One region of the Streptomyces sp. NPDC017991 genome, then DNA from elsewhere that is predicted to be linked to it. Evidence: riboswitches for the same ligand, from Rfam matches in the RefSeq annotation. Region 1 holds a riboswitch; each other region holds the start of a gene.
What was found. A riboswitch is a leader RNA that binds a small molecule or an ion and turns the genes downstream of it on or off. The one in region 1 is predicted to bind cobalamin.
Positions count from the first base shown of each region.

Region 1 (3,264 bases):
TCCTTGAAGGTCATCCAGCCGTTGCCGGTCTGCGCGAGGGTGCGCATCATGCGCCCGTACAGATCGCGGGCGGGGATGGTCTTCCTGGCGAGCCCGGCGGCTTCCGCCTCGCGGTACGCGGCCTCGAACTCCCCTCCCCACAGGTCGACCAGCTCGGGCACGTCCGAGGGCGAGAACAGCGACCAGTCGCGGTCCTCGTTCACCCGGCGCATGAACTCGTCCGGGATCCAGTGCGCGAGGTTCAGGTTGTGCGTGCGCCGGGCGTCCTCACCGGTGTTGTCGCGCAGCTCAAGGAACTCCTCGATGTCGGAGTGCCAGGTCTCCAGGTAGACCGCGGCCGCGCCCTTGCGCCGGCCGCCCTGGTTCACCGCGGCGACCGAGGCGTCGAGGGTCTTCAGGAACGGGACGATGCCGTTCGAGTGCCCGTTGGTGCCGCGGATCAGCGAACCGCGCGAACGGATCCGGGAGTACGAGAGCCCGATGCCGCCCGCGTGCTTGGAGAGGCGGGCCACCTGGTGGTAGCGGTCGTAGAGGGAGTCCAGCTCGTCCAGCGGCGAGTCGAGGAGATAGCAGGACGACATCTGCGGATGCCTCGTACCGGAGTTGAAGAGCGTGGGGGAGGAGGGCAGGTAGTCGAGGCGGCTCATCAGCCGGTACAGGGAGGCGACCTCGTCGACGGACCTGGTCGTGTCGTCCTCGGCGAGACCGCTCGCCACGCGCAGCATGAAGTGCTGGGGCGTCTCGATGACGGACCGCGTGATCGGGTGCCGCAGCAGGTACCGGCTGTGCAGGGTGCGCAGGCCGAAGTAGCCGAAGCGGTCGTCGCCCGCCAGGTCGATCAGCGTGTCGAGCCGGGCCGCGTGGAGGCGTACGAACTCGGCTGTGCGGTCGGCGATCAGGCCCTCGCGGTGGCCGACGGCGACCGACTCGGAGAAGGAGCGCACGCCCTGCGAGGCGGCCTCCGCGGCGATACCGACGGTCAGCAGGCGGGCGGCCAGCTTCGAGTAGACCGGGTCCTCAGAGATGAGACCGGCGGCCGACTCCGTGGCCAGCTCACGCAGCTCCGCGGTGTCCGCGGCGGCGGACCGGCCGCGCAGGGCGGCGGCGGCGACCCGGCCGGGGTCGGCGCCGGGGAGGTCGGCGGTGAAGTCGGTCAGGATCCGCAGCAACGCGGTTCCCGGTCCGTCTGCCTCGGCCCTGTCCTGCTGGTCCCGGCTCGCTGTCGCGGAGACCGGATCGGCTGGCGCGATGGTCACGTGGGGCTCTCCCTCGCTCGGCACGGGGCCTCGGCGGGAGAGGGTTCGGGGCACACGGGGGTACGCGCCCTGGGCAGCGGTACGCCGCGTCCACCGGCCCACTCCACGAGGCCCGGACGTCATGCGCCCGGGCCGGTCGGCCTGGGCGCGCTGTCGGCAGGTCCTCGGACTGACTCCCGTACGCGGCCTGCGGGCATGCGGACATCCGATGTCGGACATCTGGGCATGCGGGCATATCACGTACAAGTACACCGTTGCGGGACAGTTCCGGATTCGCACCGGATTCCCCTGCGACGACAGCGAGCATGAGCATACATCTTGTGCCGGGCTCCGGAAGCACCCCCACATGTTGTGTCGTATCGGCTCCGGGCGCTGTGACGGAGGGTGTAGCGACAGGCTCTAGAGGGTCAACTCGTAACTGAGGAGCATGATGTCGTCCAGGTGCGGCACGGGGTTCCAGTCACGGCCCGGGGCGCGGGTGAAGCCGAGGTGCTCGTAGATGCGGTGGGCGCTGTGCATGGTGCGCTGGGTGGACAGCACGATGCCCCCGCAGCCCTCCACGGCCCGCGCGCGGTCGATGCAGGCGCGTACGAGGGCGGTGCCCACGCCGTGGCCCCGGGCCTCCTTGGTGACCGCCAGCATGCGTATCTCGGCCTCGTCCGCGCGTGAGATCTCCGCCATGGGCCCGCCGCGGGGTACGAAGGTCACACCGCCCAGGAGCCGGCCACGAGGCGCGCCTCCGCCCCGAACGGCCGCGCCGGCCGGATCCGCCGCATCGAACGCCTCGACGGCTGCGACCGCTTCCACGGCCACCAGTACGTCGGCCGCGGCGGCACGCTTGGCCACGTTCCGCAGTTCGCCGAGGTACTCGTCGCTCTCCCCGAAGTCGAGCAGCCCGTCCCCGAGATACGCCTGCGCGGTGATGTCCCCCAGTGCCGGGTACTCCTCGGGCTCCGCCCGCCTGATCACGATGTCCATGCCCGGCAGTGTGCCCGAGGAGGCCCACGAGGGCCGCCGGATTTCTCGCGTCGCCGTGTGCGGGGCTTAGCCGGCCGCCGGCCACAGGGGCAGGGTCGAGACGAAGTCCTTCGTGAAGTCGCGCGGGCCCGGGCCGAGGGCCACCCGGCCGGTGAGGCGGACCCGCGCGGTCAGGGCGGGCGACTCGGGATAGTAGATCCGCCCGGCGGCCGAGGGGACGAACACGGTCTGGCCGCGCGTGAGTTCGGCGGCCGACTCCACGACGACCGCCCCCTCCGCGAGCGTCACGAACGACTCGTCGGCGCACACACCGACGGCGAGCGGATCGTGCAGCGGACAGGTGCCGTCCCCGCCGCTGCGACGGTACGCCTCCATGTAGACCCGCAGCAGCCGGGCGGCGAGCGCGGTGCCGGGGCCCGCCGCCTCCAGGGCCGCGAGGTCGGCGGGCCTGAACAGCCAGCGGTGCGAGGCGTCCAGGTCGACCATGGTGAACGGGATTCCGGAGGACAGGACCAGCTCGGCGGCGTCCGGGTCGGCCCACATGTTGAACTCGGCGACCGGTGTGATGTTCCCGGGCACGCGGGCGGCGCCGCCCATGAACACGAACTTCTTCACGCGCCGGGCGAAACCGGGGTCCTCCAGGAGCGCGATCGCCACATTGGTGAGGGGTCCCGTCGCGCACACGGTCAGCTCGCCCTCGTACTCCCGGGAGAGCCGCAGCAGCGTCTGCGCGGAGGACTCCGTCGGGTGCGCCGCGGTCGAGTCGGGCAGTGTCTCGTCGCCGAGTCCCGCGGGGCCGTGGAAGTCGGCGGCGACGCGGTACGGCAGGCGGGTCAGGGGGCGGCCCGCGCCGCGGTGGACGGGGACGTCCGCGTCGATGCGGAGGGTTCGCGCCAGGGCGCGGGCGTTGAGGTAGGTCTGCTCCGCGGGGAGGTTGCCGCCCACGGAGGTGTAGGCCTTCAGCTCCCACAGGCCTGTGCCGAGCAGGTACTGGAGGGCTACGGCGTCGTCGATGCCGGGGTCGCTGTCG
Region 1 covers NZ_JBIRGP010000003.1:732,883-736,146, forward strand. The annotation lists gene ACH4DZ_RS11760 (ribonucleoside-diphosphate reductase subunit alpha) at 1-1,256, opposite strand, end outside; cobalamin riboswitch at 1,394-1,615, opposite strand; gene ACH4DZ_RS11765 (GNAT family N-acetyltransferase) at 1,656-2,234, opposite strand; gene ACH4DZ_RS11770 (nucleoside hydrolase) at 2,301-3,264, opposite strand, start outside.

Region 2 (3,264 bases), on a different contig from region 1:
CGCAGGATGTCCTCACCGACGGGGGAGGAGACCTCGGACTCGCGCACCGAGCCCCGCAGGGACACTCGGAGCCCGTCCTCCTCGTCGATGCCGAGCCCGTGCCGGAAGGGCAGGATGCCGTAGGTGTGCCGCCCGGTGAGCCCGTGCAGCATGTCGACGCCGGGTTCGAGCAGGGAGACGTCCCCGCGGAACTTGTTGACGAGGAACCCGGCGACCAGCTCCTGGTCCTCGCGCGACAGCAGGGCCACCGTCCCGAAGAACGAGGCGAAGACCCCGCCGCGGTCGATGTCCCCCACCACGAGGACGGGCAGCCGCGCGCCCCGCGCGATCCCCATGTTCACGATGTCGGTGCGCCGCAGGTTGATCTCGGCGGGACTGCCCGCCCCCTCACAGATCACCGCGTCATACGTGCCCCGCAACTCGGCCAGACAGTCCAGCACGGTCCCGAGCAGCGCCTCCTGACGGCCGCCGTGATAGCCGCGCGCGCTCAGCTCGCCCACGGGCTTGCCCATCAGGACGACCTGGCTGCTGCGGTCACCGCCCGGCTTGAGCAGGACGGGGTTCATGAGCACGGAGGGCTCCACGCGGGCGGCCTGCGCCTGCATGGCCTGCGCACGCCCGATCTCCGCGCCCTCCCGCGTCACGAACGAGTTCAGCGACATGTTCTGCGCCTTGAACGGCGCGACCTTGACGCCCCGGCGCACCAGCCACCGGCAGATGCCGGCGGTCACGACGCTCTTGCCCGCGTCGGAGGTGGTACCGGCGACGAGGAGCCCGCCGCCCGGTCCGCCGCCCGGCCTCCCGCCCGTTCCCCCGCTCATGACGTACGCCCTTTCGTGACAGGTGACTTGGCGAGCGGCCCGGCGTGTGACGTGGTGAGCGAGGTGACGAGGGAGGTGACGAGCAGCCGCCCGGCGACACTCGCGCCCAGCGCGAGGAGGCTCACCCGTCGCGAGAGCCGGACGGCCCGCTCGATGTCCTCGACCCGCACGGCCCGCCCCGGACCGTTGAGCACGGGCCGATGTTCGACCCGTCCCGCGTACGAGAGCGTGCCGCCGAGCCGTACCCCGAGCGCACCCGCGAACGAGGCCTCCACGGGCCCGGCGTTGGGACTCGGATGCTTGCCGGCGTCGGCGCGCCAGGCGGTGACCGCCCCACGTGGATTCCCCCCGGCGACGGCGGCGAGGACCGCGGTCAGGCGCGCCCCGGGCCACCCCACCACGTCGTCGAGCCGTGCGGAGGCCCACCCGTACCGCCGGTGGCGGGTCGACTTGTGCCCGACCATGGCGTCCAGGGTGTTGACGGCCCGGAACCCGACCAGCCCGGGCACGTCCGCGACCGCGCCCCACACCAGGGCGCCCACGACGGCGTCGGAGGTGTTCTCGGCGACCGACTCGACCACCGCGCGGGCGATCCCGTCGGCGTCCAGGGCCTGCGGGTCGCGCCCGCACAGATGCGGCAGCCGCTCACGGGCCACCTCGATGTCCCCGGCGGCCAGCGCCCCGCCGACGGCCCGGGCCTCACGCCCGAGCGAGGTCCCCCCGACCACCGCCCAGGTGGCCGCCGCGGTCAGGACGACGGAGGCGACGGGGGAGGTACGTACGGAACGCCTGGCGGCCACGGCGAGGGAGACGGCGCCGCCCGCGCACACCGCGGTGTGCAGCGCCCCCCATCCCCGGTGGTCGCGCCACAGGGCCCGCTCGACGGTTCCCGCGGCCCGGCCGAACGCGGCGACCGGATGCCCCCGGCGGGGATCGCCGAGCAGCAGGTCACCGAGGAGGCCGACGGCGGCGCCGTACGCGAAGACGCGATCGGCTCGCATCGGTTCAGCCCGCCGTCACGCGAGGCGAGACCCTCGTACCGGGCCCGGGCCCGGGCACACTGGTCCACAACAGGTGGGCGCACATGGCGATATGTCCTCACTCAGGGTGTCCACGCCCTGGTTCGACGAGACCGACGGCGAGAGTTCCTGGCTCCCGGGGGATCGATTCCCCGGTGACAGTGGCGGGACCGCGCCGGATTCGCACCGGCTTCCTCTTCTGCCGACGTACATGGCCTCGGCAGTCCACCACGGTCCGAGAACACCCGTCAACTTGCTGTTGACCTGCGACGGGAGAGTGTGCTGAGACCCACATCCACCGACGGGCCCGCCCCGCGGACCGGTTTGCCGCGGACGTGCGACCGCCCTGCCGGGACCGCGGACGAGGCGGCTCCGGCAGGGCGGACGGTGACACTGCGGGCGTACGGCCCGACGGCCGTACCGGTCAGGCGACGATCAGATAGATCCCGTACGCCACGGCCGCCGCGCAGGCGGCGAAGCAGGCGTACGCGCCGGTGACCGCGAGGGTCGCGGAGCCACCCTGTGCGGCGGCCGACTCGCGCTTGGTGAGGCCGACGATGCCGAGGGTGAAGAGGCCCACGAGGGCGACGGTGGAGATGAGGCTGACTCCGAACACGGAGCCGAGGGCTGCCCAGTCGATCTTCATACGGTTCGTTCCTTACACCGTGGCCGGACGGGCGGGCTCGGCGTCCGGGCCCGGGATGGTGGTCTTGAGGTCGATGGCCGGGACGACCGGACCCGCGGGAGGCGGGGTGACGGCGGCGATCGCGGTGGTCACGACGCCCGCGGGCTCGTGGTCGTCGTTGACGTTGTCGACGGTGACGGGCTGGCGGCGGGACAGCGTCCAGATGACCGCGGAGCCGGCGATCAGCAGCGCGCCGGTGAGGACGATGCCCCAGGTGCCCTGCTTGGTCAGGAACTCGGCGCCCGCGCCCACCAGACCGGCGGCGGGGAGCGTGAGGCCCCAGGCGATGAACATGCGCGTCGCGGTCGACCAGCGGACGACACCGCCCTTGCGGCCCAGGCCCGAACCCATCACGGCGCCGGAGCAGGACTGGGTGGTCGAGAGGGAGAAGCCGAGGTGCGAGGAGGCCAGGATGACCGTCGCGGCGCTGGTCTGGGCGGCGAAGCCCTGCGGCGGCGCGAGGTCGGTGAGGCCCTTGCCCATGGTGCGGATGATGCGCCAGCCGCCCAGGTAGGTGCCGAGCGCGATGGCGATACCGGCCGAGACGATGACCCACAGGGGAGGGTTCGAGCCGGGCGCGAGCACCCCGCCGGTGACCAGGGCCAGGGTGATGATGCCCATGGTCTTCTGCGCGTCGTTCGTGCCGTGGGCCAGCGAGACCAGGCCCGCGGAGGTGATCTGACCCGCGCGGTAGCCCTTGGAGGTCGCCTTCTCACCGGCTCCGCGGCTGATCCGGTAC
Region 2 covers NZ_JBIRGP010000018.1:131,771-135,034, forward strand. The annotation lists gene ACH4DZ_RS39885 (cobyric acid synthase) at 1-821, opposite strand, end outside; gene ACH4DZ_RS39890 (cobalamin biosynthesis protein) at 818-1,822, opposite strand; cobalamin riboswitch at 1,944-2,077, opposite strand; gene ACH4DZ_RS39895 (hypothetical protein) at 2,265-2,486, opposite strand; gene ACH4DZ_RS39900 (anion permease) at 2,499-3,264, opposite strand, start outside.
Region 2: another riboswitch for cobalamin. It lies ahead of ACH4DZ_RS39890 (cobalamin biosynthesis protein); the one in region 1 lies ahead of ACH4DZ_RS11760 (ribonucleoside-diphosphate reductase subunit alpha).

Region 3 (3,264 bases), on a different contig from region 1:
GGCGCGCCAGAGCCGTCGGCCGGGCACCGCGGCCGGGCCCAGCAGCACGGTGAGGGCGGTCACCAGGACCAGCGCGGCGCCCGGCCAGGGCGGGAGGGAGATCGCCAGGACGGTCAGGCCGAGACCGAGCACGGCCTTGTCGACGGGATGGCGGCGGCGCCAGCGACTGCTGTGCGCCGCCGCGTCGATCGGCAGCACGAAGGCTCAGGCCCGTTCGGTCGGTCGGTTCGGTCCGGCCGCGGACTCACCGGCGCCGCCGGGTGCCCCGGCCGTCGTCCGGCCGCCCTCCCGCTGTGCCAGGACCCGCAGTTCGCCCTGGCGCCTGCCCCGGCGCAGGCCGAAGTAGTAGGCGAGGACGCCCGCGCCGAGGGCGGCCTGGAGGGCGAACAGCGCCGACTCGATCTCACCGGACGGCGGCTCGTACAGGGGCGAGAACCACGGCTCGTAGTCCGGCTCGATCTCGGTGATCGCGGTCTCCGCCTCCGCGTCGGAGCCCGTGAACGGCTCCTTCTTGTGGTCGCCCATGCCGAAGGCCAGCGGCAGGACGGCGAGCGCGGCCACGAGGAGCAGCAGCAGGGCGTTGATCTTCGCGTTACGGCTCATCGGGCCACCGTCCCGGTCGTCTCGTTCATCTCGTTCGTGTCGTTCGACTCGGCCGTTCCGGACTTCGCGGACCGGGACTGCCTGCCGGCCAGGAACACGCCGAGCCGGGTCAGTTCGCCCTTGCTCGACTGCACCAGCAGCCGCATCACGAGCACGGTGAGCAGCCCCTCGCTCACCGCGAGCGGGATCTGGGTGACGGCGAAGATCGAGCCGAACTTGCCGAGCGCGCCCAGGAATCCACTGCTGGGGTCGGGGAACGCGAGCGCCAGCTGCACGCTGGTGACGCAGTAGGTGGACAGGTCGGCGACGAACGCGGCGAAGAACACCGCGACCATCAGCGGCACGTCGAACCGCCGGAGCAGCCGGTACACCGCGTAACCGGCCCACGGGCCGACGATCGCCATCGAGAAGACGTTGGCGCCCAGCGTGGTCAGCCCGCCGTGCGCGAGCAGCAGCGCCTGGAAGAGCAGGGTGATGGTGCCCAGGACCGCCATGATCGGCGGCCGGAACAGGACGGCACCCAGGCCGGTGCCGGTCGGATGCGAACAGCTCCCGGTCACCGACGGCAGTTTCAGTGCGGAGAGAACGAAGGTGAAGGCCCCCGACGCGCCGATGAGGAGCGTGCTCTCGGGATGTTCTCTGACCTCACGGGTGAGCGACCGGACTCCGTGGACGACGAACGGCGCCGACGCGACGCCCCAGGCGACCGCGTGCGCCGGAGGAAGGAAACCCTCGGCAATGTGCATGGCTCAGCAGACCCTCTCCAGCACCTCGTGGATGGTTGACGCGCCTTGGCCGGTCTCCTGGCTTACGGGTAACACCATCCGTGCTCCGCCTTCCCGGGTCCGAGGACCCAGTGGCTGCCCGCGAGGGCCGGAGCCGGACTTCCCGATCACAGTGGCGAGGGCCGCACCGGCATCACACCGATTTCCCGAGCACCAAGGCGTCGTGACAGTAGTGCGCGTACTGGGGTGGTGACAAGCGGACCTCGGGGGGCGTGAGAGTGGTCACGCGGCGCGCGCCGGTACTCCCGACGGGAAGGGAGCGCCTGTTCAGCCGCCCTGCGCACAAGAGATGCTGCGGGGGCGTCGATTCGGCTCGCCCCGGTTCGTCGGTGAGGTACAGGGTCTCAGGAACACCGGGAGGAACCATGAAGTACATGCTGCTGGTCTGCGGCGACGACACCGCCGACGCCTCGGGCATGGCCCCTGTCGAACCATGGGTGGAGGAGCTGAGCGTGCGGCGCGGCGTACGGCTCCACGGGCACCGGCTGCGCCCCCCGGCCGACGCGGTGACGGTGCGCGTACGCGGCGGTGAAGTGCTGCGCACCGACGGGCCGTTCGCGGAGACGAAGGAGTACGTCGCCGGGTACGACATCCTTGAGTGCGACAGCCTGGAGGAGGCCGTTCAGGCCGCCGCGAAGCATCCGGTCGCGGCCCTCGGGGCCATGGAGGTGCGCGCGTTCTGGGACGACGAGGACGCCGAGGGGGAGATCCGCCGGCTCGACGCGGAACTGACGGCCGCCGGACGGGAGCGGGACTTCGACCGGGCGATGGCCTGTTACGCACCGGACGTGGAGGTGTTCCACCCGGTGAGCGGTCTGGAGCAGCGCGGGGTCGCGGCGCTCCGCAAGGCCGAGGAGGTGTGGTTCTCGGCCTTGTCCGGGCCGGTGGAGCGCGAGGTGCTCGAATTCCGCGTCCGGGTCGACGAGAGCATCGCCTTCAGCCACGCGCTCGTACGGATGCGCGCCACACTGGCCGGCGGCGGCGCTCTGGACACGACGGCACGGGTGACCACCGGCTACCGGCTGACGGGCGACCGCTGGCTGATCGTCCATCAGCACACGTCCGTACCCTTCGACGCTCCTGCCCCCGGCGCCGCCGGGTCCTGATGAGCCCTGGAGGGGCCTCCCCCAAGGCCCCTCCGGCACATCCGTTACACGCCCGAGCATGCGCCAAGTCTTGACGTGCTCCTGGCGAGATGCCTCTATGGGAGCGCTCCCACTTTCCCGAAACCCAAGTTTCTTGGCGCTCACTCCCTGGAGTCGCAGTGAGAAGAACAAGAAGCACGACACGGAAGAATTTTGTCAGCGCGTTGCTCGCCGGGCTGGCCGCCTTCCTGGGGCTCGTCGTTCTCGGCGCGCTCGCACCGACCACCGCACATGCCCAGGTGCCCGGTGACCCGCCGGGCGCGTCTCCGGGCGCCCTCGCGACCGGCCTCCATATCGACGACGGCCGCCTGCTCGAAGGCAACGGCAACGATTTCGTCATGCGCGGCGTCAACCACGCCCACACCTGGTACCCGGGTGAGACGCAGTCGCTGGCCGACATCAAGGCGCTCGGTGCCAACTCCGTCCGTGTCGTCCTCTCCGACGGTCACCGCTGGAGCAAGAACAGCCCCGAGGATGTGGCCGCCGTCATCGCCCAGTGCAAGGCCAACCGGCTGATCTGCGTACTGGAGGTGCACGACACCACCGGTTACGGCGAGGACGCCGCGGCCGGCACGCTCGACCACGCGGCCGACTACTGGATCGGCCTCAAGAGCGTGCTCACCGGCCAGGAGAACTACGTCATCGTCAACATCGGCAACGAGCCCTGGGGCAACACCAACCCCGCGGGCTGGACCGATCCGACGGTCGCCGCCGTCAAGAAGCTGCGCGCC
Region 3 covers NZ_JBIRGP010000001.1:789,092-792,355, reverse strand. The annotation lists gene cbiQ (cobalt ECF transporter T component CbiQ) at 1-198, opposite strand, end outside; gene ACH4DZ_RS03425 (energy-coupling factor ABC transporter substrate-binding protein) at 205-603, opposite strand; gene ACH4DZ_RS03420 (energy-coupling factor ABC transporter permease) at 600-1,349, opposite strand; cobalamin riboswitch at 1,379-1,561, opposite strand; gene ACH4DZ_RS03415 (nuclear transport factor 2 family protein) at 1,754-2,494, shown strand; gene ACH4DZ_RS03410 (cellulase family glycosylhydrolase) at 2,653-3,264, shown strand, end outside.
Region 3: another riboswitch for cobalamin. It lies ahead of ACH4DZ_RS03420 (energy-coupling factor ABC transporter permease); the one in region 1 lies ahead of ACH4DZ_RS11760 (ribonucleoside-diphosphate reductase subunit alpha).